DNA from 2 places in the Janthinobacterium sp. GW821-FHT03A03 genome. Region 1 is predicted to be linked to the other one. Evidence: predicted binding sites of a transcription regulator. Region 1 holds the regulator's gene; the other holds the start of a gene.
What was found. Region 1 encodes FliA, which starts transcription of late flagellar genes. Its sites were predicted from a motif close to CTAAAGTTTNNNNNNNNNNNGCCGNTA; they were not measured.
Positions count from the first base shown of each region.

Region 1 (15,590 bases):
CTATCATGTCAGGCTCCGGAAAGATCTGCCACTGGCGCCCGAGATGGCGGAAGGATGGCGGTATAGTGATGACAGGAAACATAGTACGGCCGGCGCCGGCAAGGCCATCGCCGGATCAGACCATACTTTTCCCCCTTAATCGGCGCTTCAAACGGGGCGGCGCGCACTATCATGGCAGTATTCCAGAGGCCTATCACCATGAAGACACCGCTTGCTTTCCTCCTCGCCCTTGCCGCCCTGACGCCTCTGGCGCAGGCGCAAAACGCTGGCCGGCAGACGCCGGAAGCCTTGCGCAACAGCGTGGAACAATTTCTGCAAGTACAAAGCAATGGCTTGCCCGGCAAGGTGACGATCACCGTCGGCGCCGTCGATCCGCGCCTGAACCTGGCCGCCTGCCCCGCGCCGCAGGCGTTCATGGCGCCCGGCGCCCGCGCCTGGGGCAAGACCACCGTGGGCGTGCGCTGCACGGCCCCGGCCAGCTGGACCATCTATCTGCAGGCGAATGTCGCCGTCGTCGGCGACTACGTGGCCAGCGCCGTGCCGCTGGCGCAGGGACAAGCCATCGACGCCAGCCAGCTGGTGACCATGCAGGGCGACCTGGCGGCATTGCCAGCAGGCATCGCCACCGACATGGCCCAAGTGGTGGGCGCCAGCACGAATATTTCCTTGCCACCGGGCACGCCGATGCGCCTCGACACCCTGCGCCGCAAGCCGGTGGTCATGCAGGGCCAGCTGGTCAGGGTCGTTTCCAGCGGTAATGGTTTCCAAGTGGCATCAGAAGGACGCGCCATCGGCAGCGCCGGCGACGGGCAGACGGTGCAGGTACGCACGCAGAGCGGCCAGCAGATCAGCGGCGTGGCGCGCCCTGGAGGCATGGTCGAAGTAGCATTCTGAACACGGATGGACAGCGATATTGTGGTCTGGCGCACTAAAGTTCCTGGATATGATGCCGATAAGAAGTCATATCCCGGAGTTTTTTGACTTCGACCAGACGAGGATCACGCTGTGAAAATTACCGACAACACCATTAAAAGCAATCCCGGCCTGCCGGTAGCGCCCGCGAATACCTCGAGCGCCCGCAATGCCGAGAAAGCGCAAGCAACGCCGACGACGTCGGACAATGTACGCCTGTCGCCGCAAGGACAGGCATTAGCGGCCAGTGCAACTGCCGGCAGCGGCGCCGTGTTCGACACGAAAAAAGTCGAACGCATCAAACTGGCGATCGCCGACGGCCAGTTCCAGGTCAACTCTGAAAAAGTGGCGGACGGGCTCCTCGACACGGTCAAGGACTTGCTGCACTCACGAAATAGATAGGTTTCCTCATGCAATCAGTGACTCCGTTTTCCAGCCTGCGCGACGAGCAACAGCTCATGACCACATTGCTGGCATTGATGAAAGAAGAACAGCGGCATCTGGTTGCCGCTGACATCGATGCGATCACGGAGCTCACGGCGCGCAAGACGGCACTGGTGGGACAATTGAACAAGCTGGCGGCGCAACGCCACCAGGCGCTGGCGGCGGCGGGCTACACGGCCGCCGAAGCGGGCATGGAAGACTGGCTGGTCGGCGCCGATGAAGCCGAGGCGGCGCCCCTGTGGAAAGCCCTGCTCGACACCACGCGCGAGGCCAAGGAACAGAACCGGCTCAACAGCCTGCTGGTCAACAAGCACATGCTGCACACGCAGGGCGCCCTGAACGCCATGCGCCCCACTGCCCAGAGCGGCAATTTCTACGGCCCCAGCGGCCAACCGACGACGAACACGGCCAGCCGGCGCGTCGTCATCGGCTGATTTTCTTCTTTACCTAACAGCAACATCCCCTGCCGTCGAGTGGCGCCCTGCGCCGCTCAGCCGTGCGCGGCACGCCCCGCATGCTGGCGGAACTTCGCCGCGATCGCCTGCCCCTTCGCCGTGGCGGCCGCCAGCTGCCCGGGCGTCAGCTCAGCCTGCAGCCAGTGCCAGTATTCATCCTGATACGGATTGGTGACGCCGGGCGCGAGGATGTCGTCGTACACCATGCGCAGGGCCAGCAGGTAGCCGTAGGCTTGCGCCGCGTCCTTCTGCACCACCTCGCCATCGCGCAGGTAGGCCATCATCAGGGTAGCCACGCTGGTGAGTTCCGCTTCGTCCGCCTGCGCCGTCAGCTGGGCGATGGCCTGCCGCTTCCATGCCTGCACCAGCGGGTCGTCGGGACGGTTGCGCAGCGCGCTGCGGTCGCCGAACGGGCCTTCCGACAGGAACAGGGTGGCCGCGCCCGGCACGCCCGCCTGCGCGGCGGTGGCCAGGTAGCCGAGGCGGTCCTCGCGCTGGCGCTGCGTCAGGCCCGCGCACAGCTGCCGCTGGGCGGCCTTTTCTTCGGCCGTCATTTCGCGTCCCAGCTCGAATTCCAGTCCCGGCAGCCGACCTTCTTTCTCAAAAGAAATACAATCATCGAGCAGCTTGTAAGCCGCATACGCGTCTTCCGCCCTGCCGCTGGCGCCCAGGCGCGCAAGCTGCTGCGCCAGGGTCACGGGAACAGGCGCGGCATCGGCGGCCGGGCTGGCGTCGATATGCAGGTACGATTCCAGGCTGCGTCCCGCCGGCGCGCCGGCGGCCGCGGTGGCAGATTCCGGCGCGCCGCCTTCAGGCGCGGGCCAGTACGCGAGCGCCAGCACTGCCGCGATGGCAGCGGCGATGGCGATGCTGGTCAATTTGACGTTCATGGTGAGGATGCGCGTGGTTGGGAAGCGCACGTTACCACAGGCGCGCGGCGGCGGCCCGCACGCCTTCGCACGCTCAGCCGCCGGCCTTTTTCGCCGGGTGGCCCAGCCTGGCCAGCGCGGCCACGATGGCGTCCACATGGTCGCCCTGCACCTCGATCACGCCATCCTTGACGGTGCCGCCCGAGCCGCACTGCGTGCGCAGCTGCTTGCCCAGCAGGGCCAGGGCGATGGCGTCCAGCGCCAGGCCCTTGACCACGGTGACGCTCTTGCCGCCGCGGCCCTTGGTCTGGCGCGACACGCGCACCACGCCGTCGCCCGCGGGCGCCGCCTTGGCCTGCGCCTTGCACGCGCACTGCGCCAGCGGCTGGCGGCAGGCGGGGCACATGCGGCCCGTTTCGGTGGAATACACTAAGCCGCCCTGGGAACTGCTTTTCATGATGGAGAAAGAAGAGAATGGAAAGGCCGCGATTGTACCAAGCGGCGGCCCGCAGCTGACGGGCGTCAGTTGGCCGGCGCGGCGGCCGGCGGCGGCGTCGGCACTTCCGTCACCGTCTCGGGAATGCCGGACAGGATCGTCACGGCGACCCGGCGGTTGCGCGCGCGCCCTTCCGGCGTGGCGTTGGGCGCCACGGGGATGTTGTCGGCGTGGCCGACGGCCGTCAGGCGCGTGGCCTGTACGCCGCTGGCGATGAACAGGCGCACCACGGCGCTGGCGCGCGCGGCCGACAACTCCCAGTTCGAGGCGAAATTCGAATTGCTGATCGGCTGGACGTCCGTATGCCCTTCCACCTGCACGTCGTGCGTGTCGTCCTTGAGCAGCACGGCGACGGCGCGCAGGGCCTGGTCCGATTCCGGCGTCAGGCCGGCCGCGCCCGGGTCGAACAGCACGCTGGCATTGATTTCCACGCTCACGCCGCGGCTCGTCTGCGTCACGCGCACCTTGCCCTCCTTGACCAGCGGCGCCAGCGTGGATGTGAGGTCCTGCGCCAGGCGCGTCATGTGTTCGCGCTCGCGGCGGATGGCTTCCGTGCGCCGCTTGAGGGCGGGGTTCGGCAGCGCAATGGCTTGCGGCGCCTCCATGATGATGGGCGGCGCGCCCTTTTCCAGGCTGAAGGCCTGGCCGATGGCGTTCTGGAAGACGCGGTATTTACCCTCGTTGACTTGCGAAATCGCATACATGACGACGAAAAAGGCGAACAGCAGGGTGATGAAGTCGGCGTACGAGATCAGCCAGCGGTCCTGGTTGTCCGGTTCCTCGTCATACTTCCTGCGCGCGCGCCGCATCATGATCAGTGCTCGTGCAGCAGGCTGGCGACGCGCTCTTCGATGATGCGCGTGTGGTCGCCCGTGGCGATGTCGTACAGCACGGCGGCCGAGATTTCATACTGCACCACCCGGCGCGAGACGATGGCCTTGAGTTTATTGGCCACCGGCAGGAACAGCAGATTGGCCAGGCCGACGCCGTAAATCGTCGAGACGAAGGCCACGGCGATGCCGCTGCCCAGTTTGCTGGGGTCGGTGAGGTTTTCCATGACGTGTATCAAACCGAGCACGGCGCCCAGGATGCCGATGGTGGGCGAATAGCCGGCCGCCGATTCCCACACCTTGACGGCCTGGCGCTCGGCCATCTCGTAGGCGGAGATTTCCACGTCGAGCAGCTGGCGCAGCTTGTCCGGCGCGATGCCGTCGACGATCATGCGCAAGCCCTTGGCGTTGAAGCGGTCGGCCGTGTTCTCCATCAGGCGCTCGAGCGCCAGCGGGCCGTCGCGGCGCGCCGTCAGGCTCCATTGCCCGATGTCGCGCGCCAGCGCGGCGCGCGTGTCGGCGGGCGGCAAAAATACCCAGCGCAGCATTTCCAGGCCGCGCACGAAAGTGCGCAGCCGTGTCTGCAGCAGCACGGCGCCGAAGGTGCCGATGATGACGATGGCGAAGGCGGCCGGCTGCAGCAGGGAGGCCATCTTGCCGCCTTCCAGTGCCTGGCCGACCAGCAGGCCCGCCAGCGCCAGCGCCAGCCCGATTACGCTGGACCAGTCCACGCCTGCTCCCTCAAGGTTGCGCGCAGGCGCGCGACGGCCTGGGTATGCAGCTGCGAGACGCGCGATTCGGATACCCCCATCACCGCGCCGATCTCCTTCAGGTTCAGCTCTTCTTCGTAGTACAGGCCCATGAGTATTTTCTCGCGTGGCGGCAGCGCGTCGATGGCGTCGATCACGGACTGCCGGAAATCGGTATCGAGCAGGGAACGCAAGGGGTCGCTGTCCTCGTCCACGCAGTGGCGGTCGAGGAAGCTGTCATTGCCGTCCGGGTCATGAAAATCTTCGTAGTACACCAGCTGGTGGCCGCCGCCGTCGCCCAGCATTTCCTGGTAGTCGGCCAGCGACATTTTCAGCAGTTTCGCCACTTCCGACTCCGTCGGCGGGTGGCCGAGGCGCTGCTGCAGGATGCTCATCGCCTCTTCGATCTTGCGCATGTTCTGGCGCATGCTGCGCGGCAGCCAGTCGCTGGTGCGCAATTCGTCGAGCATGGCGCCGCGGATGCGCAGCACGGCATACGTCTCGAACTGCGCGCCATGGGTTTCCTCGTAGCGGCTGATGGCGTCGAGCAGGCCGATCATGCCGGCCTGGATCAGGTCATCGACCTCGACCGAAGGCGGCAACTTCGCCTTCATATGGTGCGCCAGACGCTTTACCAGCGGAATGTGCTCCGTCAGCAAATAGTCCTTGTTCGATTTCCCTTTGACCGTGTACATAGGCTGCTTATTGTTTTATCGTCTTATCTGGTGCTACGGTTGGATTCAGGCGCTGAAATGGTGTGCGCTCCCCGTCTGGTACAAGGTGCTTCCCAATACGGGCGCCGCCGAACGCACCAGCCGCTCGGCCAGTCCGCGGAACGCCACCGACGCGCCGGCCAGCGGAAACGCATCGACCACGCTGCGGCCCAGGCGCGCGGCGCGGTGCAGGTATTCATCGGCCGGCACCGAACCCATCGACGTCAGTTTCACGGCCAGGTAGCGGCTTGCCGCCTGCGCCATATTATCGTATACCACTTTTGCCTCGGATTCGGAAGCGCCGGTAACAAGAATGCCGAAGGGACGCCGGCCCAGTTCCTGGTTCAGGCGCTTGATCAGGCAGTACGCCGCCTTGATCGAGGTGGCGCTGTTGGACACCTGCACCACGATATCGGACGAGGCCATCAGCGGCACGGGGAAGCAGTCGCCCTGCTCGGCCACGACGCCGTCGACCAGCACGATGCCGCTCTGACGCGCCATCACCTCGAAGGTCTTGCCCAGGCGGCGCGTCTCGTCCTCGCCCGCATAGTCGGCGCTGTCCATCAGATGGTTGCGCGCCCCCATGTGCGCCACGCCGAAGCCCTGCGGCACCTGGTGGATCACCTGGTTCAGGCCGCACTGCTGGCGCGCCACGTCGAGCAGGCTGGCGCCATGCGCCAGGCCCAGGCGCGAGGCGACGCCGTCGCCGCTGCCGCTGGCGTCGACCAGCAGCACTTCATTGCCGCCATAGGCCAGCGAGGCGCCCAGGTTGACCAGCATGGCGCCCTTGTCGTCCTGCGGCGTGGCCGAGAGAAAAGTCATCACGCGCGGCTGCGGTCCGGCCAGCATGCGGCGCAGGCCTTCGGCCTGATCGAAATCAAAGTTAGCCAAGGCGCACCCCGCGCGCTTCATTGTTGCGGGCGGCCGCCTGCGCCATCAGCAGCGGCAGTTCGGCGTCGGAAAACTGCGTCGCCGCCGTATCGCGCTTGAGCTTGAAGGCGCGGTCGATCAGGTAGCCGCGGTCGGCCAGGTGCAGGTCTTCCGGCACGCGCTGGCCGTTCGACACGTAGAACAGATTGAGTTTCTGGCGGATCACCACGTCGAGCACATTGCCGATCGACGCCGCTTCATCGAGCTTGGTCATGATGCAGCCGGCCAGGCCGCTGCCCTGGTAGGCGCGCACCACTTCGTTCAGGGTTTCCTGCGTCGCCGTGGAATTGAGGCACAGCAAACGTTTCACGTCCGCGCCCGCGCCCGACAGCATGGCCACCTGCTCCGTCACCATCTGGTCGCGCTGGCTCACGCCCACCGTATCGATCAGCACCGTGTGCTTGTTCTTGAGTTCCTTCAGGGCGATGCGCAAGTCCGCTTCGTCCTTCACCGAGTGCACCATCACGCCGAGGATCTTGCCGTAAATGCGCAGCTGTTCATGCGCGCCGATACGGTAGGCGTCCGTGGTGATCAGGGCCAGCTTTTCCGGACCGTGGCGCATCACGCAGCGGGCCGCCAGCTTGGCCGTGCTGGTGGTCTTGCCGACGCCGGTCGGGCCCACCAGCGCGAACACGCCGCCCTGCTCCAGCATGGCGTCTTCATTGGCGACGGAATTCAGGTTGCGGCTGAGAACGGTCTTGATCCAGCGCATGCTTTGTGCGCCGTCCAGGCCGGCCGGCAGCTTGTCGATCAGGTAGCGCGCCAGGCTGGCCGAAAAGCCGGCGGCCAGCATTTCGCGCAGCACGACGGCCTTTTGCGGCTCGCGCTGCTGCGTCGAGCCCCAGGAGATTTCCGCCAGCTGGGTTTCCATCATGCCGCGCATGGCGCGGATTTCATTCATCATGCCGCTCATCTCGGCGGCCGCGTTTTCCTTGACGTGGGCCAGCGCGCTGGCCATCATCTGCTGCATGCGGGCCATGTCCACTGGCTCGCCGGCGGCCTGGCGCGGCGCGGCAGGACGGGGCGCGGCCGGGCGCTGGGCCGGGGCGGCCGGGCGCTGCGGCGTGGCGAACTGGGTCTGCAACTGGGGCCGCGGCTGGGCCATTTCCGAGGCGGCCGGCGGCGACGCCAGCGAGGCGGCGTCGTCATTGGCCAGCGCGAGGATTTCCACCACGCCATCGCCCTGGCGGTTCGACAGGATCACGGCGTCGGGACCCAATGCTTCGCGCACCTTGCGCAGCGCATCGCGCGACGAGGCGCCCGTAAATTTCTTCACATTCATGGCCGGCCTCCCAGGGCTGGGTGGGCGCTGTATTGGCTGAACTGTGTGACCATCATCGACTCCTGTTGCTTGAGTGCTGTCTTCCACATGGACACAGATCACCCGGACAGTTTCCATTATTAGCGATGCTTGTTGGAAATGATCGAAGGAACAGGACGGGAAAGTACCCGTTATTCAGTTTGCCGAAAGGAAATTGATGAAAAAATAAGCAAAAAGGTGGCGGGGACCGTCGTCGGTGATCAGCGAGGGCTGGGGTCTGACGGGGACGCCGAGTCCCCCTCGCACCCTGGCGATGACCTTCGTGCTGGCGGTGTTGCGGGTCCGACCCCGGCATTAACTATGGCAACTATTGCGCGCCCACCAGCGCCGTGACGCGAATCGTCTTGGTTTCCGGCACTTCCGCGTGCGACAGCACTTTGAGCTGCGGCAAGGCGCGGCGCAGGAAGCGCGACAGCAAGGCGCGCAGCGGCGCCGGCACCAGCAGCACGGGCGTCAGGCCCAGCGCTTCCTGCTGCTGCGCGGCCAGGCCCGCCTGGTGGGCAATGGTGTCGGCCAGACCCGGCTCGATGCCGGCGCCGTCGCCGCCATTGCCCATCGCTTGCATCAGCAGGCGCTCCAGGCGGCTGTCCAGGGTCATCACGGACAGCTCGGCCGCGCCGGGGAACAGCTGCTGCACGATGGCGCGGCCCAGGCCCACGCGCACCAGCGCCGTCAGGTCGTTCGGGTCCTGCGTATTGACCGTATGCTCGGCCAGCGTTTCGATGATGGTGCGCATGTCGCGGATGTGCACGCCTTCGGCCAGCAGGTTCTGCAGCACCTTCTGCAGGGTCGACAGCGACAGCATCTTCGGCACCAGGTCTTCCACCAGGCGCGGCGACTCCTTGCCCAGGTGATCGAGCAGCGACTGCACTTCGGCGCGGCCCAGCAGCTCCGAGGCGTGCGAGGTGATCAGGTGGTTCAGGTGCGTGGCCACCACGGTGCCCGCATCGACCACCGTGTAGCCCATCGATTGCGCCTGGTCGCGCAGGCTGGCCTCGATCCACGTGGCGGGCAGGCCGAACGCGGGGTCGGTGGTGGCCAGGCCGGGCAAGGTGCCGCTGGCCATGCCGGGGTTGATCGCCAGGAACTGGCCGTTGTAGGCCTCGCCCACGCCCACTTCCACGCCCTTGAGGGTGATGCGGTAGGCCGAGGGCTTCAGTTCCAGGTTGTCGCGGATATGCACGGGCGGCGCCAGGAAGCCCACTTCCTGGGCGAATTTCTTGCGGATGCCTTTGATGCGCTTGAGCAATTCGCCGCCCTGCGTCTTGTCGACCAGGGGGATCAGGCGGTAGCCCACTTCCAGGCCCAGGGTATCGACGGGCATGATGTCTTGCCAGCTGGCTTCTTCTTGCTCGGGCGCCACCGTGGCCGGCGGCGCTTCGGCCGGCGTCTCGGCCGCCTCCTTCGCCTGCGCCCGCGACTTGCTGATCAGGTAAGCCGAGCCGGCCAGCAGGGACGCCAGCAGGATGAAGACCATGTTCGGCATGCCGGGAATCAGGCCCATGCCGCCGATGATGCCGGCGGTAATGTACAGTACTTGCGGTTTCGCAAACAACTGGCCGACCAGCTGGGTGCCGATGTCCTGTTCGCTGGCCACGCGCGAGACGACGATACCGGCCGCCGTGGAAATGATCAGCGAAGGAATCTGCGCCACCAGGCCGTCACCGATGGCCAGCAGGGTGTAGTTCTTGAGCGCATCGGCAAAGCCCATGTCGTGCTGCAGCAAGCCCACCAGCAAACCGCCGACGATGTTGATGACGGTGACCATGATGCCGGCGATGGCGTCGCCGCGCACGTATTTGCTGGCGCCGTCCATGGCGCCGTAGAATTCCGCTTCCTGCGCCACTTCCGTGCGGCGGCGGCGCGCCTCGTCTTCGCCGATCAGGCCGGCGTTCAGGTCGGCGTCGATGGCCATCTGTTTACCAGGCATGGCGTCCAGCGCGAAGCGGGCGCCCACCTCGGCGATACGGCCCGCACCCTTGGTCACGACGGTAAAGTTGATGATGGTCAAAATGATAAACACGACGATACCGACCGTGTAATTGCCGCCAATCAAGAAGTGGCCGAAGGCTTCGATCACTTTACCGGCCGCGTCGGCGCCCGTGTGGCCTTCCGTCAGCACCACGCGCGTGGAGGCCACGTTCAGCGACAGGCGCAGCATGGTCGACACGAGCAGGATGGTCGGGAAGGCCATGAAATCGAGCGGCTTGACCGTGTACAGCGCCGTCAGCAGCACGATGATGGACAGCGCAATATTAAAGCTGAAGAAAATGTCGAGGATGAAGGCCGGCAGCGGCAGCACCATCATCGCCAGCAGCATGATGATAATGACCGGCGCGGCGATGCCCTTGCTGGCGTTGCCTTTCAGTCCGCTGAGCCAGGCTGGCATGGTCAGGCCGTTCATGGTGTGCTTCCTTTATTCTTGTCTGCCGCGTCTGCCGCGGCCTTGGTCTGCGATGCGGGGTCGAGCGGGTCGAGCTCGGGCGGCACGTCGAGTTTTTTCGGCTTCTCGGGGCGCTGGCCGTGGCCGCTGCCGTAGCTGCGCAGCTGGAACACGTAGGCCAGCACTTCGGCCACGGCGCCGTACAGCGCCTCGGGAATCTCGTCGCCGATGTCCGTGTGCTTGTACAGCGCGCGGGCCAGGGCCGGCGCTTCCAGGATGGCGACCTTGTGCTCGCCGGCCAGCTCGCGGATCTTCGCCGCCACCTCGTCGATGCCCTTGGCCACCACCTGCGGCGCGCCGCGCGAATTCTCGCCATACTTGAGCGCCACCGCATAGTGGGTCGGATTGGTCACCACCACGTCGGCCGTCGGCACGTCGGCCATCATGCGGCGGCGCGACATCTCATGCTGCATCTGGCGGATCTTCGCCTTGATCTGCGGATTGCCATCCGACTCCTTGGCCTCCTGCTTGACTTCCTGCAAGGACATTTTCATCTTGTTGGCGTAATGCCACATCTGGTAGGGGCCGTCGATGGCGGCGATCAGGCCCAGCGCGCCGACGATCAGCAGGAAAGCCGTGATCAGCAGACTGATCAGGTGAGCGGAACCGGCGCGCAAGGATTCGACCGACAGGCCCAGCACGGCGTCTTTCTGGTGCTGCATCACCATCCAGGCGACGACGCCGACGACGATGGTCTTGGCGACGGCCTTGAGCAATTCCACCAGCGCATTCTTCGAAAACATATTGCCCAGGCCGCGAATCGGGTTGAGCTTGCCAAAATTCGGGGTAAACGCCTTGGAGCTGAACAGCCAGCCGCCGACCAGCACCGGCGACGCCAGGGCGACGAGCATGATGGCCAGCGCATACGGCAGGCAAGTGAGCAGGACCGAGCCCACGTCGTAGCCGATGCGCAACATCATCGCGTCGGGATTGAGTATCTGCTCCCGGTCCAGCGACAGCCCGGAAACCATGACGGCCGTCAGCCGCCGCACGATGGCGTCGCCGGCAAACCACAGGCAGCAGCCGGACGCCATCAGCACCGTAAACGTCGCCACTTCACGCGATCGCGGAACGTCGCCTTCCTCACGCGCCTGCTCGAGGCGCTTCGGTGACGCGGCTTCGGTCTTTTCTGCGTCGCTGTCTTCCGACATCAATCAACTCCGGTGAAGTCCTGCGGCCTGGCTAGGCGCAATACGGACTGGGCATGACGCATTATCGGTTCAATCATCACGGCGCCATCAAGGGAAAAGGAGGGCGAATCCCCTGCTTTTCCTTTGCCGGGATGAAACAAGGCGCCGCAGGCGCCCAATTCGGAGGGGACCGAAAAATGGGCAGGACAAGGCGTAGCCCCGAAGACAGTACGAATAGTACGGCGAGGGGCTGCAACGCAGTCATGGCCATTTTCCCGGGGCCCCTAACGATTTTTTCGCGCCTCGGCCTGTTTCACCGTTTGCTCTATCGCGCCGAACAAGGATTTACCGTCATCGCCCAGCATTTCCAGCCTGACAACATCGCCAAACAGCAGGAATGGCGTGCTGGCGACGCCATCGGCGATCATCTCCTGGTTACGTCGTTCAACGATGCTGGAAAATCCCTTCTTGACTTCCTTGTTGGCAATGCCGCCAGCACTCACCACGCTGCCGGCGCGCGCATTGCGCGTCTGGCACAGGTGGGCGAGCAATTGCGGGTAATTGAAGGCCATGTCGGCGCCCGCGTGGGGCTGGCCCGACAATTTGCCGTTCAGGCTGCAGCGCACGGCATAATGCACCTTGCCGCCGCGCCAGGCGTCGCCCAGCTCGTCCGGCGTGATGGCGACAGGCGAGCAAGCCATGGCCGGCTTCGATTGCAGGAAGCCGTAGCCGCCGGCCTGCTCGTCGGGCGCCAGGTTGCGCAGGGTGACGTCGTTGACCAGCATCAAGAGCTTGATGTTCAGGTGCGCCTGGTCCGGCGTCGACCCCATGGCCACGTCGTCCGTGATGGCGGCGATGCCCGCCTCGTAGTCGATGCCCCACTGCTCGTGCGCCAGGGCGATGTCGTCGTGGGCGCCGAGGAAGTCGTCGCTGGCGCCCTGGTACAGGCGCGGCGCCTCGCGCAGACTGGCGGGCGCCTCCAGGCCGGCGGCCTTGCAGGCCCGCTCGATCTGCTGCAGGTAGGACGCGCCGGCCACGCGCAAGCTGCTGCGCGGCAAGGGCGCCATGCAGTTGGCGGGGTCGAACTCGAAGGCGCGGTGGCCGCGGCCGCTATTGATGGTCTGGTACAGCAAGTCCAGCTGCGGGGAAATGAAACTCCAGTCGTCGAGCGCCTTTTGCAGGGTCGAGGCGATGCCGTCGGCCAGGTGCGCCGTTTTCAGGTCGCGCGAAACGACCGCAAGCTGGCCATCGCGCGTGCCATCCTTCAGTGTAGCTAATTTCATGTACGGAAAACTTCGTCAAATGCAGGCAATAGGAGGCTAAAGACGCCAAAAAGCCGGGAAAACCCGGCTTCGGCGCTCAGGGGGAGTTATGCCAGGAGGGCGATCTGTGCGGGCGTGAGGTAGCACCACTCGCCTTCGGCGATGCCCAGCGATGCCAGGGTCAGGCTGCCGATGGCGGAACGGTGCAGCGCGCTGCAATGGTTGCCGGCAGCGGCCAGCATGCGCTTGACCTGGTGGTACTTGCCCTGTTCGAGCACGATTTCCAGCAGATGCTCGCCGCGCTTGACGCACACGAGGGCGGCCAGCGGCGCCGGCTCGTCGTGCAGTTGCACGCCGGCCAAGAGCTGGGCCACCAGTTCATCGGTCACCGGCTCTTGCGTGGTAGCCTGGTAAATTTTCGGAACGTGGCGCTTCGGCGACGATTGTGCATGGATAAATGCCCCATCGTCGGACATCAAGAGCATGCCGGTCGTGTCATGGTCGAGCCGGCCGACGGGCTGGACTTCGCGCCAGCTGAACTGTTCCGGCAGCAGGGTCAGCACGCCAGGGTGGTGGCTGGGCTTGCGCGAGCATTCGAAGTTGGCGGGCTTGTACAGCGCCAGGTACAGGTGTTCGCGGTAGACCCACTCTTCCTCGAAGACGTGCAGCACCAGGCCTTCGGTCTCGACGGTGGTGCGGTAATTGGTCTGGGTGACGCCATCGATGACGACATCGCCATCATCGATAAGGGAACGGCAATACTTGCGGGTGCCAAAGCCCTGCGATTGCAGGATGCGGTCTAGGGATAATTTACTCATGGGCGTGACTGTACCAGAAGCGGCTGGCAGCGTGAAGCGGCCGCGCGCGCCGCCTGCGCCAGCGTACGGGAGGCGGGAAACCATGGCACACGCAGAAATACCGAAAAGAACAAGGTGAGATTTGGCGAGAAATGGCCCATTCCTTTGAGATATATCAAGCGCTCGGAATATCGCATTGATAGACTGAAACTTCGTTAGGAATCCGCCTAACGTGCGTTAGGAATTATGACAGCAGCCACGACCTCACAAGGATATCGTATGAAGCACATCGACACCATAGCCTTACAAGGCAGCATCGCCGACATGCGCGGCCGCATCGCCGCCGAACAGAGCGCCATGCATAAAGTCCAGCTCGGCCTGGCGCGCTGGCGCGGCGCCCTTCCCGAACAGGACGCAGACGGGGCCAGCCCCGCTCCTGCCAGCCAGGCACGCTGGCACGCCGAGGCGCAATGCCATTTCATGTGCTGGCTGGAACAGGGCGGCTTTGCCCTGGCGGAAGAGGAAGCGGACCAGGCGGCGCCGGCAGCCTCCATGGCGCACGGCGCAAAGGGAGCCGGCGCGCAGGCTAAGCCATCCACCGCCCCGATCTCGCCTGCGCACTGCAACGACTGCGCCGCCTGAGGCGCAGCAGCCGGTCACCCATGCCCCGCCTTCGCATGCCTGCCCACCACCAGCCAGCCCACGCCGCGGCAACCGCGCCGCCCAGGTCATCCCCGACTTCGACGCACAAAAGGGAACGGCGGCATTGCGCCGCCGTTCCCAAGCCCCAACGGGACTTTAGTGAGGAATGTAAATTCACTCAAAACCACATCTGCGATGCGGCGAGTAGTTCCATGACCTGCCCATCAAAGTACTGACAACATAGTAGATATATCGCCCCTCCTTGAAAAGAACTACGCTTTCACTATAGCCCAGAAGGGTCGATTTTCAAGGCAAATTGCCATCTTATTGAAAATCATTCTCGATTGGCTTATCAAGTTATTACGAGAGATATCTTCAACGCAACGCCGGTTGCGCCTGCTGCACGGCCGCCTTCATGGCGCCCGCCCCCATGGCCGCGCCAAACTTCTTCAGCACCCGTTCCGGCAAGCCTTCGTGCTGCGTGTAGTCGACGATGTCTTCCGCCTTGACCACGTCGCGCGCCACGCTGTCGACCGTGCCGAAATCATCGGCCAGGCCCATTTCCACGGCTTTCGCGCCGGTCCAGTACAACCCCGAGAAAGTGTCCGGCGTTTCCTTCAGGCGCTTGCCCCGTCCCGCCCGCACCACCTCGATGAACTGCTGGTGGATTTCATTGAGCATGCCCTGCGCATACGCCTTGTGCTTGTCCGTCAGCGGGCTGAACGGGTCCATGAAGCCCTTGTTCTCGCCGGCCGTCAGCAAACGGCGCTCGACGCCCACTTTTTCCATCACGCCCGTAAAGCCGAAGCCGTCCATCAGCACGCCGATGGAGCCGACCACGCTGGCCTTGTTGACGTAGATGCGGTCGGCGGCGGCCGCGATGTAATAGCCGCCCGAGGCGCACATTTCATCGACCACCACATACAGGGGCTTGTCCGGATAGCCCTTGCGCAGGCGCTGCATCTCGTCGACGATCATGCCCGCCTGCACGGGGCTGCCGCCCGGACTATTGATATGCAGCACCACGGCCACGGAACCGGCGTCGGAAAACGCCTTGTCCAGCGCGGGGATGACGACGGCAGCCGAACCGCTGCCCTCGGACTCGATGGCGCCGCTGATGTCGATCAGGGCCGTGTGGCGGCCCAGGGTTTCGCTGTCGTCGGCCGTGTTGTAGTCATAAAACACCCACAGGGCGAACAGCACGATCAGCAGGCCGAAGACCTTGAAGAAGATGCTCCAGCGGCGGTGGGCGCGCTGCTCTTGCAACGTGGCAAACACCAGTTTTTCCAGCACGTCGCGTTCCCAGTGGCCGGCAGGGGCGCCGTTGCCGGCGGCCGCACCGCTGTCCAGCTTGTCATTCGTGTTATCGCTCATAGTTCACTTTGCTCACATTGCAAAAAGACCGGCGCCAGGCTTCAGGCCGGCACAGGCCTGACATAGTCATCGGGCTGCCAGTACAGCTGGCCATCGCGCTCGGCCACGGGAATCGGGCGCAAACGGCCGCCCTTGCAGGGGCCGCCCGCGCAGAAACCGCTTTCCGGCACATAGATGGCGCCGTGCGTCGAACACATCAGGTACAGGCCGCTGGATTCGAAAA
Region 1 covers NZ_JBWKUZ010000001.1:388,611-404,200, forward strand. Annotated here, with positions in the region: gene flgB (flagellar basal body rod protein FlgB) at 1-7, opposite strand, end outside; gene flgA (flagellar basal body P-ring formation chaperone FlgA) at 199-894, shown strand; gene flgM (flagellar biosynthesis anti-sigma factor FlgM) at 1,006-1,314, shown strand; gene AC07VI_RS01775 (flagella synthesis protein FlgN) at 1,323-1,790, shown strand; gene AC07VI_RS01780 (hypothetical protein) at 1,847-2,701, opposite strand; gene AC07VI_RS01785 (translation initiation factor Sui1) at 2,775-3,137, opposite strand; gene motD (flagellar motor protein MotD) at 3,203-3,985, opposite strand; gene AC07VI_RS01795 (flagellar motor protein) at 3,991-4,737, opposite strand; gene AC07VI_RS01800 (RNA polymerase sigma factor FliA) at 4,719-5,450, opposite strand; gene AC07VI_RS01805 (MinD/ParA family ATP-binding protein) at 5,496-6,359, opposite strand; gene flhF (flagellar biosynthesis GTPase FlhF) at 6,352-7,680, opposite strand; gene flhA (flagellar biosynthesis protein FlhA) at 8,027-10,123, opposite strand; gene flhB (flagellar biosynthesis protein FlhB) at 10,120-11,313, opposite strand; gene AC07VI_RS01825 (fumarylacetoacetate hydrolase family protein) at 11,577-12,575, opposite strand; gene AC07VI_RS01830 (pseudouridine synthase) at 12,662-13,372, opposite strand; gene AC07VI_RS01835 (hypothetical protein) at 13,631-13,993, shown strand; gene AC07VI_RS01840 (S49 family peptidase) at 14,369-15,367, opposite strand; gene AC07VI_RS01845 (Rieske (2Fe-2S) protein) at 15,409-15,590, opposite strand, start outside.

Region 2 (15,590 bases), on a different contig from region 1:
GCCCGCTCGGCGCCCCAGCGCGCGATGGCGTAGCTGGCGCCGTCGACGAGGATCACCAGCCGCTCGCCAGCGAGCATGCCGAACAGGTCCCAGAACAGGTGCAAGGTCGACGGCAGCAGGCAGGCCGCCTCGCAACCTTGCAATGCAGCAAGTTGCGCCGCCAGCGCCGGCGCGCCGGGCGGCTCGCGCAGCGCGGCCGGCTTGCCCAGGCTCAAGCTGTGCCACGGCGGCAGAAGAAACGCCGGATGCCGCATGCCCAGGTAAAGGGCACTGGTAAAGTCGAGCATGCACTCGCCCCGCCCCGTCCTAGACGCTGCGCAGCTGCTGGCTCAGCCGTTGGCGCAGCAGCACCGACGGCATGGTCGCTTCCACCACCGGGTCACTGCTGTCGACGGACAAGTCGACACCCGTGGCGGCACGGTAGCCATGGATGTAGCCCTGCACTTGCGGACGCCAGAAGCGTGCCCAGTTGAAGGCCTGGGTCGGCTCGTAGATATCGCTCCAGTTGCCGTAGCGCACGGAAAGCAGCAATTGCTCGCCGAAGATGGCCAGGTTGCGGAAGTGCATCACGCTCGTGTCCGTCCAGCCCTGCAGTTTCTTCATGGCATCAACGCGGTCCATCCACGGCTCCGGATACGCCACCATCACGCGCGTGGGCAAAAATTCGCGGAACTCGGGCCGCGCCAGCATCCATTGCTGCATCAGCATCTCGATGCGCGCCGTCGACGGCAAATCGCCGAACTGGTTGTGCGCGCCCTGCGACAGGATCAGGTGGATCTCTTTCAATGCATTCAGCACAGGGAAGGCATCCGCCTTGACCGTGGTGTCGTCGTCCTGCTTATAGAACGAGGTAAGCAGGCGCAGCAGGTGATGAAAGGCTTCCAGGAACTTCGAGCGGCTGTCGGCCGGCCGGAAATGCTGGACCGCCTTGCCGTCGAGCCGCACGCCGTAATGGTGGTCGTACTCGTAATTGCGACGCACCACGGTGAGCCGGTGCTGTTCATCTTGCGTATAGCCCCACAGCAAGTTATTCAGGGGGCGCAGCATGTCGATTTCCGTGTTCGACAGGGGATCGAGGCCGCCGCCGGGCGCGCGCAGGTTCTGGAAGCGCTGCGTGATGGCGTTCATGGTCTGCACCAGCATGCCCTCTTCGTGCCAGTACGACCAGATCAATTCCAGCAGGCAAGGATTGGCCAGCTTTTCCTGGATGATGCCAAAGCACAGGTCCACTTCGCCTTCCTGGCCCCGTGGGATGCTGATGGGAATGTCGGGCAGCTTGCGGCGGATCACGGCCAGGTAGGGCAAGGTCTGGAAGCCGTCGATGTTTTCCAGGTAATCGTTGCGCAGCACGGTTTCCAGGTCGCGCCCCTGCGGTATGTCACGCCGGTCCAGGTAGGCATTGTCCTCGGCCGGATTGAAGGCCAGCGGCTGGTTCAGCACGCCGCAATTGACCATCACGAACGCTTCCGTCGCCACCTTCAGCACGCGGTAGGAATCGGCGTCCGAGAACGGCAGCGCGCGGCGCTGCTTGAGCTGCTGGAACATGTCGGCCTTTTTCACGAAGCGTTCCTGCTCGAAGCCGCGCACATTGGCCAGGTCGCTGCAAAACAGGCTGTCCATGAAATGCAGGTAATTCGTAAACGACATCGCTTCAGTGCTGTTGCGTATCAGGGTCCACAGCGGCAAGTCCTCGGTCGGCTCCGTTTCCGTGCGCGTCAGCGACACGCCCACGTTGCCCGAGATCGGCTGCGGCTGGCGCTCTTCCGTCTCGTACTCGGCGTCCACGGCCAGCATGGCGTTCGGACTGAGGCCTTCCGGCACGGGCATGGCGCTGCGCAGTTCCGGCCGCTGCGACAGCATCATCTGCGCCGCGAAACGGTGCATGCCGGCACGCCGCACGGGCGTGGAAAACGCGTTCACCGCACCGCGCATGGGCACCCAGGGCGCGGCGGCCAGCACCTGCACCTGGTCGCGCCCATCCGCGCTTTGATCGCCGTCAAACGAGACGGTAGCGATGGCGCGGTCGCCGACCCTGCCGAACTGACAGTCGCTGGGGTGGCAATCGGCCGTTTCAAACGCCAGTTCCACCTGCGGGTTGAGCTGGGGTTTGAAGCACAGCACGGCGCTGCAGCCGGCCTGCACCGTCACGCACTGGGGCGCGGTGACGGGGAAATTGCCATACACCCCCACGTAGCTGCCCGTCGCCAGGTCGGCAAACACGGTGCAGCCACGCCCGTCCGTCCAGCGCACGCCCACCAGCATGGCCGGATCGGCTATCCACGTGGCGGGATTGAAATTATGGCAATCCGCATCAAGCCCCCGGTACAGGCTGATGGCGGCATTGACGACCATGGTCCCGCTATCGTGCTCGTGGACGGTGACGGCGATGCTGCCGCCGTGTTGTTTCGGACCCGCCTGGCCCGCCCCCCTGCTTTTGCTGCTCATCTTGCTGCTCATGTCATTCTCCTCAATGGATAATCAAACGGGATGCCAGGGGCGGCAGCGGCCTGGCGGGCTGGCGGCCATGCCGCACGACATCGGCGCACAGCTCGGACGTGTCCAGGGTGCTGCGCAAGGCCCAGTGGGTCAGCAAGCGCCCCAGCAGCTCGCTTTCATCTTCCGGGCTCAAGGTGCCGCTGGCGCGCGCCTGGCCCAGCACGGCAAACACCAGGGTGGGCGTGGCCTGGTACATCTGCCCCGGCGCCAGGTTCCAGTTGCGGAACAGCCTAGCCAGCATGGCCGGCTGGCGCGCCTGCACGGCCATGGCTTCGGCCAGCGAGCCGCCGCGCAAGGCGGGCGGCCGGTGCTGCACCAGCAAGCCGACCAGGGCCGCCATGCTGGCCTGCAGCTGCTCCAGCAGCCGCTGCCGGGCTGGCGGCAGGCCCGTCAGCGGGTAATACGACAGCCACAGCTGCTCCAGCCGGCTCCATTGCGGATGCGGATACAAGGCCCGCCCCATGGCGCAGCTCAGGCGCACCCGCAGCCAGGGCACCGGGTGGGGATCGTCGATATTGAGACGGAAGACAAACACGCGCGGCAGGCTGACCACGCCGATCAGGCCCAGGGTGGCGGCCACGCCGACCCGCGCCAGCGACCAGAAATCGGCCACGATCTCGGAAATCCACCGCTCCCACAGCTGCCACACATGTACGCGACCGCTGCCGCCGTGCTGCATGGCTTGCAGCACGGGCCGCAAGGAGGCCACCAGGTCCAGCAGCGCCGCGCCCTGGTGCCCCACCTCGTGCACCAGCGACGAGGCGATGCTGCTGCCGATCATGCGTTCGCGCGGCAGGCGGATGATGGCGACGGGATTGTCGCCGCCGCCCGGCAGGCGCGTGCGCGCGCGGCGGATGGCGGCGCCCGGACCCCGGTCCAGGTAGCAGATCACGGGCGGCGCCTGGTAGACGTCGCCGGGCAGCGCCAGCGCGTCGGCGGCAACGATGTCGAGGCCGGCCAGCCATACGCCCGTCTTGTGCTCGCTGCGCTGCGTGATGACTTCGTTGAACAGGTCGAACTGGGTCAAGGCGGCGTTGAACTTCAGGCGCAGGAAGGTGAAGCGGCGCTGCGCCTCGGCGGCGGTGGCCATGCTGGCGCCATCGGCCGCTTCGCGCCGCAGCCAGTGCTGGAACTGGGCCACCATGCGCCGCAATTCGCGCCGGCCCTGCACCAGCTGGCTCTCGATGGCCGACTGGGCGCTGGGCATCAGGGCGGCCGCCAGCACCGTCGGCTCGATCAGTGCGAACGGCTCCAGCCGCGCCAGCCGCGTCAGCAGCGAGCGCGCCTCCTGCGCCAGCATCCAGGCAGCATAAGCGCCGATGGCCATGATGTCAGACGCCGTACAGGACGATCTTGTGGCCCTGGCGCGCCCAGCGTCCGCTGGACGGGCGCATGCCGGAGGCCGGGCGCGCGCCGGCCGGCGCCATGCTGCCCGCGCCGCCGCCATTCTGCGTGGCCACCTGGCCGCCCGGACGGCCCAGCAGGCCGGGCGCGAACTGGCGCGCCGCAGCGCTGGCCGCCGCCTGGGCGATGGCGCGCGGATCGCCCGAACCGCGCGCCTGGGCCGCGCGGTTGACCGTGTCGGCGGCCAGGCGCACGAACTGCTTGGCGCCCTCGAATTCGCGGTCTTCATTCGATGACGCTTCCGCCTCCAGCCCCAGTGCGCTGCCGGCGGCCGACGCCAGGCCGCTGCCGATCTTGGCGCCCAGCGGGCCGCCGAAATAGCCGCCGATGGCGCCGCCGGCCAGCGGGATGGCTTTCTTGGCCACGCCCTTGAGCACGCCGCCGATGGCTTGCCCCACGGGCGACTTGATGATGCCGCCCGCCACCGAGGCCGCCTTGCGCAGGAAATTGCCAAGAAACTGTTCCAGCTCGGCTTCATTGCTGACCGACAGCAGTTCGTTCGCCAGTTCCATCTCCTCGGCTTCCGAAAACATGGCGTTCGCGCCGCCCTCGCCGCTCCACTCGCCCTGGCCGAACTCGAACTGCTCCGCCTCAAAACCCGACATCTCCTGCCCGTATTCCAGGGTCGTACGATCCATGTCATGCATGATGAGCTCCTAAAAGTTGAAACCTCGGTTGAAACCTCGGTTGACACCTCAGTTCACACTACCGTGTCGGCCACCCTGGCCGTCCGGCTAACAATCGAGCACGACGATGTGCCCGCCCTCACGGCGCCAGCGGCCACCGTCCTGCCTGCGTCCCGGCATGTGCGCCGCATGCTTGAGCAAGCCGGGCGCCAGGGTGCGCGCCGCCTGCAGCAGCGCCGCTTCCACCCGCGCCGCGGGCGCGCCGCGCGCGGCGCCGTCCTGCGCCAGCTGCGTGTTGACGGCATCGATCAGATGCACGACATGGCGCGCCAGTTCGAATTCCTTGTCTTCCGGGCTCAATCCTTCCAGTTCCATGCCGAAGATGCGCGCGGCGCGCTGCCTGAGCGCCTGCGCCGGGCCGCCATGCAGGGGCAGCATCGGCGCCAGCGCCTGGCCCAGCAGCCCGCGCAGCGGTCTTTCCAGCGGCGTGCCGCGCAGCTGTCGTCCCGCCGCGGTGGCGTCCAGCAGGCGGGCCAGGAAGGCGTCGAAGCCCTGCGGTGCCGGCACTTCCAGCAATTGCGCCGCCAGCGCCAGTTCATCCTCTTGCTGCAGGGGCAAACTGGCGCCAGCGGGCATTTCCATTTCGGGACGATAGGCAAGCAGACGGCTGGTCATGGCAGGCTCCGGCAAAGACGGCACTGTGGCCCATGCCCTCCTGACGCAAGGGCTATGCCAGCCGTTTTCACGGGTGCTGCAGCCCGGCGGGGCGAACGGCGTTTCGCCGATGGCGAAAAAACCATGGTTTCCGGCGAAGCGGGTTTCGTTATCAAGATGAGCTTTCCGGCAAGCTTAATTTGCGGGAATGATTACGTCGTCTATGCGCCACAATGGCTGCGTTCGCCAAAAAATATTTTTCATTTTAAAAAAATTAAGTTCGCGCTACCTCGCCGAAAACACCGCCAACGCCACGCCAAAACACTTCAAACAGAAACGTGGTCAACACGTAAATAGCTAATTGAAAACGGCTTTTTGAGAGGCAAGCTCTACAATTAGCTGGCTAAATTTTGATTGCTTGGAAGAAACTAAATGAAACACCCAACTTTGCGCCGCGTGCTGGCCGCAACACTACTGAGCCTGCTTGCCGCCTGCGGCGGCGGCAGCGGCGGCCAGAGCGGCTCCGTGCAGAATCCGGACGTGACGGCGCCGTCCACGGGCGGCGCGTCCGGCGACACGGCGGGCGAGACGGTTCCGCCGCCGCCCCTGACGACGCCGCCCGCCGCACCGGCCGTCACCTTTACACGCCAGGCCGCGTCGCGCTTCCTGGGCCGGGCCACGTTCGGCCCCAACATGGCCGACATCGATGCGCTGGCCGCCAGCGACAGCGATGCCTGGTTCCAGGCCCAGTTTTCCAAGCCGCAAACTTTGCACCGGAAATACATCGACGCCATGCTGGCGGCGCAGGCCGCAGGCGGGCAAGCGGTCGGCTTTACGGGGGTCTATGAAACGTTCTGGCAGCAAGGCATCCGCGGCGAGGACCAGTTGCGCCAGCGCATGGCCTTTGCCCTGTCCGAAATCTTCGTCATTTCCATGCAGAACGAGTCCGTGCGGCCGCGCGTGCGCGGCGTCGCCAGCTACTACGACATGCTGGGCCAGCGTGCCTTCGGCAACTTCCGCGACCTGCTGGAAGGCGTGGCCCTGCATCCGATGATGGGACTGTATCTGTCCCACCTGCGCAACCAGAAGGAATCGGCCACGCGCACGCCCGATGAAAACTTCGCCCGCGAAGTGATGCAGCTGTTTACCATCGGCCTGTACCAGCTGAATGCGGATGGCAGCCTGAAACTGTCCGGCGGCAAGCCCATCGACACTTACACGCGCGACGACGTGGCGGGCCTGGCGCGCGTCTTTACGGGCTGGAGCTGGGCCGGGCCGGACCAGAGCGACGCGCGCTTCTATGGCGGCACGGCCGATCCCGACCGCGACTGGAAGCCGATGCAGAACTACGCGGCCTTTCATTCCAGCGGCGACAAGCGCTTCCTGGGCCAAAGCATTGCCGGCGCCAGCAGCGGCCAGGCCGACCTGAAGCTGGCACTCGACACGCTGTTCAACCATCCGAATACGGCACCGTTCTTTGCCCGCCAGCTGATCCAGCGCCTGGTCAGCAGCAATCCCAGCCCCGCCTACGTGGGCCGCGTGGCCGCCGCGTTCGCCAACAATGGCAGCGGCGTGCGCGGCGACATGCAAGCCGTCATCCGCGCCGTGCTGCTCGATCCGGAGGCGCTCGCCCCGATCGGCACCACCTTGCGCACAGGCAAGTTGCGCGAGCCGCTGCTGCGCCTGGCCGGCTGGATGCGCGCCTTCGACGCCAGGCCTGCCAGCGGCCGCTACAGCATTTATTACCTCGACGACCCTTTGAGCGGCCTGGGCCAGAGTCCCTTGAATCCGCCCTCCGTATTCAGTTTTTTCCGCCCCGCCTATACGCCGCCCAATTCCGCCCTGGCCGGCGCGGGCCTGGTGGCGCCGGAACTGCAAATCACGGCCGAACCGTCGGTGACGGGTTATCTGAACTTCATGCAGGAAGCCATCAATAGCGGCGTGGGCGACGGCCGCGACATCAAGCCCGACTACACGCGCGAACTGGCGCTGGCCGCCGACGCGGGCGCCCTGCTCGACCGCATCGACCTGCTGCTGATGCATGGCAGCATGCCCGCCAGGCTGCGCGGCCAAATCATGACCGCCGTCAACGGCGTCAGCATCCCCGCGGCCACGGCCGGCAATGCCGCCCAGGTAGCCACGGCCCGGGCCAACCGCGTCAAGCTGGCCATTTTCCTGACCATGGCCTCGCCGGCCTACCTGGTGCAAAAATAAGATCGATCACATGCAAAACTTACCATTTTCCCGCCGCCGCTTCCTCGGCTCCATGCTGAGCCTGGCAAGCACCACGGCCGCCCCTTTCGCCCTGAACCTGGCCGCCATGGGCAATGCCGCCGCGCAATCTGCCGGCGACTACAAGGCCATGGTGTGCCTGTTCATGGCCGGCGGCAACGACGCCTTCAATACGGTGCTGGCCACCGACCCCACGTCCTGGAATGAATACCTGCGCCTGCGCAATACGGGCGGCGCCGCGTCCATTCACCTGCCCGGCGTGGGCGAGACGGGCGGCGTCCTGCCCGTCGTGCCGGCCACTGCGCAAGCGGGCCGCAGCTTCGCCCTGCATCCCCAGCTGGCGCCGCTCAAAGGCCTGTTCGACAATGGCCGCGCCGCCATCGTGGCCAATGTGGGCACCCTGATCCAGCCCGCCACCCTGGCCCAGTACAAGGCTGGCAGCGTGGCCTTGCCGCCCAAGCTGTTTTCGCACAACGACCAGCAATCGACGTGGCAGTCGGGTGCGCCGGAAGGCGCCAGCGTGGGCTGGGGCGGCCGCATCGCCGACGTGGCCGGCGCGGGCAATGCGAATGCCATGTTCACGGCCATTTCCGCCGCCGGCAACACGGTCTTCCTCAGCGGACGCCAGGTGCGCCAGTTCCAGGTGGGCCAGGCGGGCGCCGTGCCCATCCGCGGCCTGGGCGGCAGCCTGTACGGCAGCACGGGCGGCGCGGGCGCCTTGCAAGCCATCATCAACGATGCGAGCGGCGACCTGATCGAACAGGAACACGTGGCCGTCGTGCAGCGCGCCATCGCCAGCCAGAACATCCTCAGCGGCGCCATGCTGGCGGCCGGCGCGGGCGGCGTGCCCAATCCGCCGCCCTACGTCAATCCGAACACGGGCGCGTCCGGCGTCAACCCGCTGGCCGTGCAATTGCAGACGGTGGCGCGCATCATCGGCGGGCGCGGCGCGCTGGGGGCGACACGGCAAGTGTTTTACGTGACACTGGGCAGTTTCGATACGCATGACCGGCAAAAGGAGCTGCATGCCGACCTGATGGCGCGCCTGGCCCACGCGCTCGCGTATTTCGACGCCACCCTGGCCGCCCTGCAGGGCGCGGACCTGCGGCGCCAGGTGACGACGTTTACGGCGTCGGACTTCGGCCGCACCTTCAGCAGCAACGGCGACGGCACGGATCACGGCTGGGGCGCGCACCACTTTGTCGTGGGCGGCGCCGTGAAGGGCCGCGACATCTACGGCGCCTTCCCCGCGACGGGCCTGGGCCATGAACTGGACGTGGGTTCCGGCGCCCTGCTGCCGACGACGTCCGTCGACCAGTACGGCGCCACCCTGGCAAAATGGTTCGGCGTGGCCGACAGCCAGCTGGCCGGCGTATTCCCGAATATCGGCAACTTCGGCCAGCGCGACCTCGGTTTCATGACGACAACTTAACCGTTCACGGCCACCGTCAGGGTGGCGACATAGCCATCGGTGGCGTTACCCGCCACCGTGGCCATCTGCAAACGGGCGCCGTCGCTGAAGACCTGGTCGGTGGCATGGCTGATCTGCGCCAGCTTGCGCGCGCTGGCCGCATAGCCGCCGGCCCCGTAGGCTTCGTTCAACGTTGCCATGGGAAAGGTGAACTGCGAGGTCTTCAGGCGGTTCGCGGCAGCGGCCGCCCTGTCCAGGCTGGGATAGACCTCGACATGCACGTGCGGCATGCGCCCCGCGTAGCAGCCAGGAAAGATGGTCGTGAAGCGCAGCCTGCCCGCACCATCCGTTTCCTGCACGCCGCGCAAGTAATTCTGCGCCGTCACGCCGGCCGAATACAGCGAATACAGGCCGTCGCGGTCGCAATGCCATAGATACACGGCGTAGCCGGCCAGGCTGGCGCAGCCGCCGCTGGCATTGAGCAGTTGCAGCTCGATGGTCAAAGGCAGACCCAGCGCCACGCCCGTGGCGCCATTAAAACTGGCGCGGATGTCGCTGCGCACGACGCCCGACTGGTTCAGCACATTGATGATGCTGCCGCCATGCGTATTCGTGCCGTCGGCCGGATACGCTCCGCCCGTTTCTTCCGGTATCACCGTGCAGGCGCCCGTGGCGGACGCGGCAGTGCTGGCGGGCATGCCGCCGGCGTCCGCGCCGCCGCAGCCGGCCAGGGGCAAGCCGGCCGCGCCAGCCAGCAGCCAGCGCAAGACCTGGCGCCGTTCTGCCGCCGGTTGCCGCATCATTTCGGGGTCGGGTGCCAGACCGAAGTCATGTAAGTCCATACATATTCCATCAAATGGGGCAAGCCCGCCAAGGCCGGGCTCAGGCTGGCGCACAGGCACAGGACCTGCATGGCCCGCTCCGCGAACGCATTCCTGACGGCAATAGCAAGCTTGCGCTCCATGGTTCAAGCCCTTGTATTGACCAGGTTGCCGCTAGCGGACAGGCCGCCGCCCGCGTTCGCCGCGCCGAGACCGCCCGACAGCGCCTGCAGGAAGCTGCTCAGCTTGGCATTGCTGTCGCCGCTGGCGCCGGCGCTGGCGCCCAGCGCGCCGAGCAGGCTGGCAAAGCTCGATGGCAAGTCCGTCACGCTGCTGTCCGCGCTGTCGCTGCTGCCGCTGCCGGAAGCGGACAGCTTTTGCAGCAGGCTTTGCAGGTCCGACTCGATATTGCCCGGGCCGCCGCGCGCACCGCCGGGCGGCACGCCCGCAGGCGCTGCGCCGCCCGGCTCCTGCCCGCCAGCCTTGCCGCCCCCTTGCGCGTGCAGGCTGCCCATCAGCTGGTGCAGAAAGGCCCCCAGGGCCTGGCCCGCGTCGCTGCTGCTGGCGCTATCAGACGCGGCCGCGTCGCTGCCGCCATCGCTGGCGTCCAGCGACACGCCGAGCGACGACAGGGCGCTGGCAATGGCGTCAAGAAAGGCGCCGTCGTCGGGTTTGTGCGGCCGCGTGCCCCCCACGTTGCTGCTGGTCTCGGCACTGCCGCCGCCGCTGACGCGCTTGAAAGCGCTCAGCTGGCTGGCGGCGCTGCTGGTACTCAAGGCATTGATGCTCATGGCTTTTTCCTCTGATATATGTCAAGTCGGGCTACGATTTAACGCGGCGCGCGCGGCTGGCCCGCACGCTCGGCGCGCCGCTGCTCCACCTGCAGGCGCTGCTCCGGCGTCAGCAGGGCCAGCAATTGCTGCTCCAGCCGCGCCTGCTGCAGGCTGATCTGCGCCATGGCTTGCGCCGCCGTGTTCGCCAAAACGCCGGCCCTGGCATCGTCGTAGGCGCTGGAAGCGGCCAGTTCACGCAGCTGCTCATGGGCCTTGAAGGCGATTTTGTGCTGCTCCCGCAGCAAGGGCGCCTGGGCATGAGTGGCGGCAAAGACCTTGTCCTGCTGCGCTTCGCTCAGCACGATGCCGTGCAGGAATGGCGGCAAGCCCGGTCCGCCGCCCGGGCCGTGGCCAAAAGCGGGCGGCGGAGTGCCGCGCGCGGGCGCCTGCTGGGCCAGGGCCATCAGCGGCATGCTGCAGGCGCACAGCAGCAACAGGGATACGGCAATACTCAGGTGTTTCATGGGGCGATCCTTTCATGACGGTCAGACCCGATTGTCGGCGCCCGGCATGTAAAGCAACGTCAGGGCCGCGTAAAAGCGGGTAAAGGACTGTCAGCAGGCATGTGGCCGGCGCGATGTAAAAGCGGGTAAAAACGGCCTGAACAACCGTGTTTGACTGCTATCATCGGGCGATATCCACCGAAAAAAGCGCAGGCATGAGCAAGGTATTGTTAATAGACGACGATGTGGAACTGGTCGGCATGTTCCAGGAGTACCTGACGCAGGAAGGTTTCGACGCCAAGGCCGTGCATGACGGCGACAGCGGCGCGGCCGAAGCGCTGACGGGCCTGTACGCCATCGCCGTCCTCGACGTCATGATGCCGCGCATGAATGGCCTGGAAACCCTGCGCCGCATCCGCGCCGGCAGCAACCTGCCCATCCTGATGCTGACGGCGCGCGGCGACGACACGGACCGCATCGTCGGCCTGGAGCTGGGCGCCGACGACTACGTGACCAAGCCGTGCACGCCGCGCGAGCTGACGGCGCGCATCCGCGCCATCCTGCGCCGTTCGCAGGCGGCGCCGCCCGACGCGTCGGGCCTGGCGCCGCTGGCCGTGGGGCAACTGACGATGTGGCCGGAACAGCGGCGCGCCGCCTGGGCCGGCGCGCACCTGGAGCTGACGAGCACGGAATTCAACCTGCTGGAAGTGCTGGTGCGCCATGCGGGCAAGCCCGTGAGCAAGAATCAATTGTCCGAACTGGGTCTGGGCCGGCCCATGGCCCGCTTCGACCGCAATATCGACGTGCACTTGAGCAGCCTGCGCCGCAAGCTGGGCAGCCTGGCCGACGGCCGCTCCTGCCTGCAGACCGTGTACCGGCTCGGCTACCAGCTGATCAAGGAGTAAGCGTGGGCCGCTTGTTCTGGAAGTTTTTTCTGTGCATCATGCTGGCGCAAGTGACGGCCACCATCGGCATCGGCGGCACGTTCTGGCTGAAGAACCGGGCGGCCATGCAGGACCGCGCGCTCGACATCGACACCAGCCCGCCCGCGCAAATGATCATCGAAGCGGCCAGCGCCACCCTGGAAGCGGGCGGCAGCGTGGCCTTGCGGCAATTCCTGGGCAAGCTCGAACGCATGCGCGTGTTTGCCGTCGATGCGCGCGGGCACGAGTTGATGGGCCGCACTGTCCACCCCGCCATGCTGGCCAAGGCGCGCGCCATGCTGGTGGAGCAAAAACAGCCCCATCCCGTCGTGCGCACGGTCACCGGCAGCGACGGCCAGCGCTATCTGCTGTTCCTGCCCTCGTCCGAACGCTTCCGCAATGCCGAGGCGGGCGCCGCGCGCGACACCCTCAACGCCGTCAGCCTCAGCGGTCCGCGCGCCATGGGACCGGGGCCACGCCCCGGGGAAGCGGGCGCGCCGCCGCCACGCGGCCAATTCGGCCGCGGCCAGCCACCGCGCATGGACACGCCCTACCGCACCTTCATCCCCCTCACGGCCGCCATCGCCGCCAGCCTGCTGTTCTCTTTCCTGCTGGCCTGGTATTTTGCGCGCCCCATCCGCGACCTGCGCCAGGCCTTCGAAGCGGCCTCGCATGGCGACCTGGCGCCGCGCTTTCACGCCAGCGGCAAGCGCGGCGACGAATTGACGGACCTGGGCCGCGATTTCGACCGCATGACGGGCCGTTTGCGCAATCTCATGGAGAGCCAGACGCGTTTGCTGCATGATGTGTCGCATGAACTGCGCTCGCCGCTGGCGCGCCTGCAGGCCGCCATCGGCCTGGCCCACCAGCAGCCCGAGAAGATGGACGCCTCGCTGGAACGCATCGAGCGCGAAAGCGAACGCATGGACAAGCTGATCGGCGAGCTGCTGACCTTGTCGCGGCTGGAAGCGGGCGCCGGCTCGCCCCTCAGCGAAGACGTCGGCATCGCCGACCTGCTGCACGACATCATGGAAGACGCCCGCTACGAAGCGAAGGCGCGCCAGGTGGCGATCGCCGTGACGGGCGATGCGGCCATCGCCGACGCCGCCGTCACGGGCCGGCCGGAACTGCTGGCGCGCGCCGTGGAAAACGTCGTGCGCAACGCCGTCAAGCACAGCCCCGACGGCGGCACGGTGGAAGTGGCCTTGTCGCGCTTGCACGACGGCAAGCAGGAACGGGCGCGCATCGCCGTGCTGGACCGGGGGCCAGGCGTGGCCATGGCCGACCTGGTCCGCATTTTCGAACCGTTCTTCCGCGCCAGCCATACCCAGCACAGCACGGATGGCCACGGCCTGGGCCTGGCCATCGCCCGGCACGTGATCGGCGCCCATGGCGGCAGCATCGCCGCGAGCCGGCGCGAAGGCGGCGGACTGTGCGTGACCATGCTGCTGCCCGTGAAAACGCCAGGCTGACCTTCCGGCGAGCCTGGCGCGCTAAGTAATCCCCAATAAATTATTGTGTTTTCTGACTTCCATAACCGGCGCTGTGCGGTGTTGTCCGCAGCTAGCAGTGCTCGCACTGCGTCGCTGCAGGCGCCTTGCACAGCATCCGGTTCTGTTCGTCATAAATTCACAATATTTTCCCGAGGATTACTTAGTGCCCGAGACCCTGTCAGGCCTGGGTATCGATGATGCTGCCCAGCGTGGACAAGCTGGACCTGGCCGGACCCGTCGCCGTATCGGCGCTGCCGGCCGGCGGCGCATCCTGTTGCGCCGCCTGCTGCGCCGCTGCCGCCTGTAACTGGGCAATTTGCGCCTGCAAGGCCTGGATCTGCTGCGCCAGCTGCTGCTGCAGCTTTTGCGACGCCTCCGTCTGCTCGCCCTTCTGCGACTCCGTCAACTGCTTTTGCGCCGCCGTGATCTGCTTTTGCAGCGCCGCGATCTGCGCGCTGCTGCCCGAACTGCCGCCAGTGGCCGCGCTGACCGCGCCGCCGGAACCGATTGCCGCTACCATGTTGCCTCCCTGATCATTCACTACCTTATTATCGGCGCGCAAGGTACTGCATTCAGGGCGGCAAGTGTAAAGGCGGGTAAAGGCGGGTAAAGGCGCATAAGGCGTAAAGGGCGGGAAAGATGCCGCGCACGCAATCCGATTGCACGTCAGCAAGAAAAACTGGCACACTGGCATGTCCTGCCCTGACCACGATCAATGATGATGACGCCCCTGCTGCCCGCCCTGCCCGAGCTCGTCCTGCGCCAGCGCTGCGGCGTCATCGAGTTTCCCGTCCACCACATGCGCGGCGGCACCTCGACCGGGCTGGTGCTGCATGCGGCGGCCGTCCCGCCCGACCCGGCCCTGCGCGAGGAATTGCTGCGCCATCTGATGGGTGTGCCGCAATCCGGCCAGTTGCCCGGCAACCGGCAGATCACGGGCCTGGGACGGGGCGCGCCCACCAGCAACAAGGTCTTCCTCGCCGAAGTCGAGCAGCATGCGGGCCAGCCGCGCCTCGTCAGCACCCTGGCGCAGCTGGCGGGCGGCCATGCGGCCATCGACTGGAGCGTGAATTGCGGCAATATGTCGTCCGCCCTGCAATTGTGGGGGCTGGACTGCGGCGTGATCGAGGCGCTGGCCATCGGCGCGCACGCCATCGATATCCGCAACACCAACACGGGCGCCATCACCACCTCGCGCATGCGGCGCGAGCCGGACGGCAGCTTTACGGCCGCCGGCATTCCCGGCGTGCCCGGCAGTTTTCCCCGCGTGGACCTGTTCCTGCAGCAGCCCGTGGGCGCCAAGACGGGCAAATTATTGCCAACAGGGAATGTCCAGAATGTGGTGCACGGTTATGCGGTCTCTTGCGTGGACGTGGCCGTGCCCATGGTCATCGCGCCAGCTAGCCAGTTCGGCAAGACGGCGCAGGAAGCGATACGGGAACTGGAAGCGGACGCCGCCTTCATGGCCGCCATCCGCCAGGTGTGGAGCGCGGCGGGACTGCTAATGGGCTTGCGGGGCCGCGATGGCGAATTGATGACCCTGGAAGAGCTGGAACGCAGCGAAACCATCCCCAAATTCTGCATCGTGGGGCCTGCCGCGGGAGAGGGAAATATTGCTGTGCGATACTTTACGCCGCAGGCGGGCCACGCCTCGCTGGCCGTTTCGGGCGGCTGCTGCCTGGCGGCGGCCTGTTTGATCCCGGGCACGGTGGCGCACGGCCTGGCGCGCGGCGTCCAGCCTGTGGGCGAGGAAGACGCGGAGATCGCCGTGGGCATAGCCAACCCGGCCGGCATCCTCGACACCACCATCGTGGCGCGCCGGCAGGCGGCAACCGGCGACGCTGGCGACACGCTGGCCATCGGCAGCGCGGCCTACCGGCGCAGCGCGCAAATCCTGCTGCGCGGCCACGTCCCCCTGTACCAGGCGTCCGCCGCGCTGAAAGCGTGGCTGCTGAAGCAGATCTGAGGCAGGGCTGGCGCCCCGCCCGTTCAACACGTCATCAGGTTTTTGGCAGGGTCACGCCGACCTGGCCCTGGTATTTTCCGCCGCGGTCCTTGTACGAGGTTTCGCACACTTCATCGGACTCGAAGAACAGCACTTGCGCCACGCCTTCGTTGGCGTAGATTTTCGCCGGCAACGGCGTCGTGTTGGAAAACTCCAGGGTCACATAGCCTTCCCATTCCGGTTCGAACGGGGTGACGTTGACGATGATGCCGCAGCGGGCATAGGTGCTCTTGCCCAGGCAAATCGTCA
Region 2 covers NZ_JBWKUZ010000011.1:17,049-32,638, forward strand. Annotated here, with positions in the region: gene AC07VI_RS19145 (aminotransferase class I/II-fold pyridoxal phosphate-dependent enzyme) at 1-287, opposite strand, end outside; gene AC07VI_RS19150 (hypothetical protein) at 307-2,457, opposite strand; gene AC07VI_RS19155 (hypothetical protein) at 2,468-3,823, opposite strand; gene AC07VI_RS19160 (hypothetical protein) at 3,828-4,547, opposite strand; gene AC07VI_RS19165 (hypothetical protein) at 4,635-5,201, opposite strand; gene AC07VI_RS19170 (hypothetical protein) at 5,256-5,537, shown strand; gene AC07VI_RS19175 (DUF1800 domain-containing protein) at 5,613-7,394, shown strand; gene AC07VI_RS19180 (DUF1501 domain-containing protein) at 7,405-8,844, shown strand; gene AC07VI_RS19185 (dioxygenase family protein) at 8,841-9,665, opposite strand; gene AC07VI_RS19190 (hypothetical protein) at 9,791-10,435, opposite strand; gene AC07VI_RS19195 (Spy/CpxP family protein refolding chaperone) at 10,474-10,941, opposite strand; gene AC07VI_RS19200 (response regulator transcription factor) at 11,136-11,825, shown strand; gene AC07VI_RS19205 (sensor histidine kinase) at 11,828-13,315, shown strand; gene AC07VI_RS19210 (FlxA-like family protein) at 13,515-13,856, opposite strand; gene AC07VI_RS19215 (PrpF domain-containing protein) at 14,055-15,302, shown strand; gene dcd (dCTP deaminase) at 15,337-15,590, opposite strand, start outside.
Region 2: AC07VI_RS19210 (FlxA-like family protein) is a predicted target of FliA. The motif match lies at 13,886-13,912, and genes of this name have one in related genera.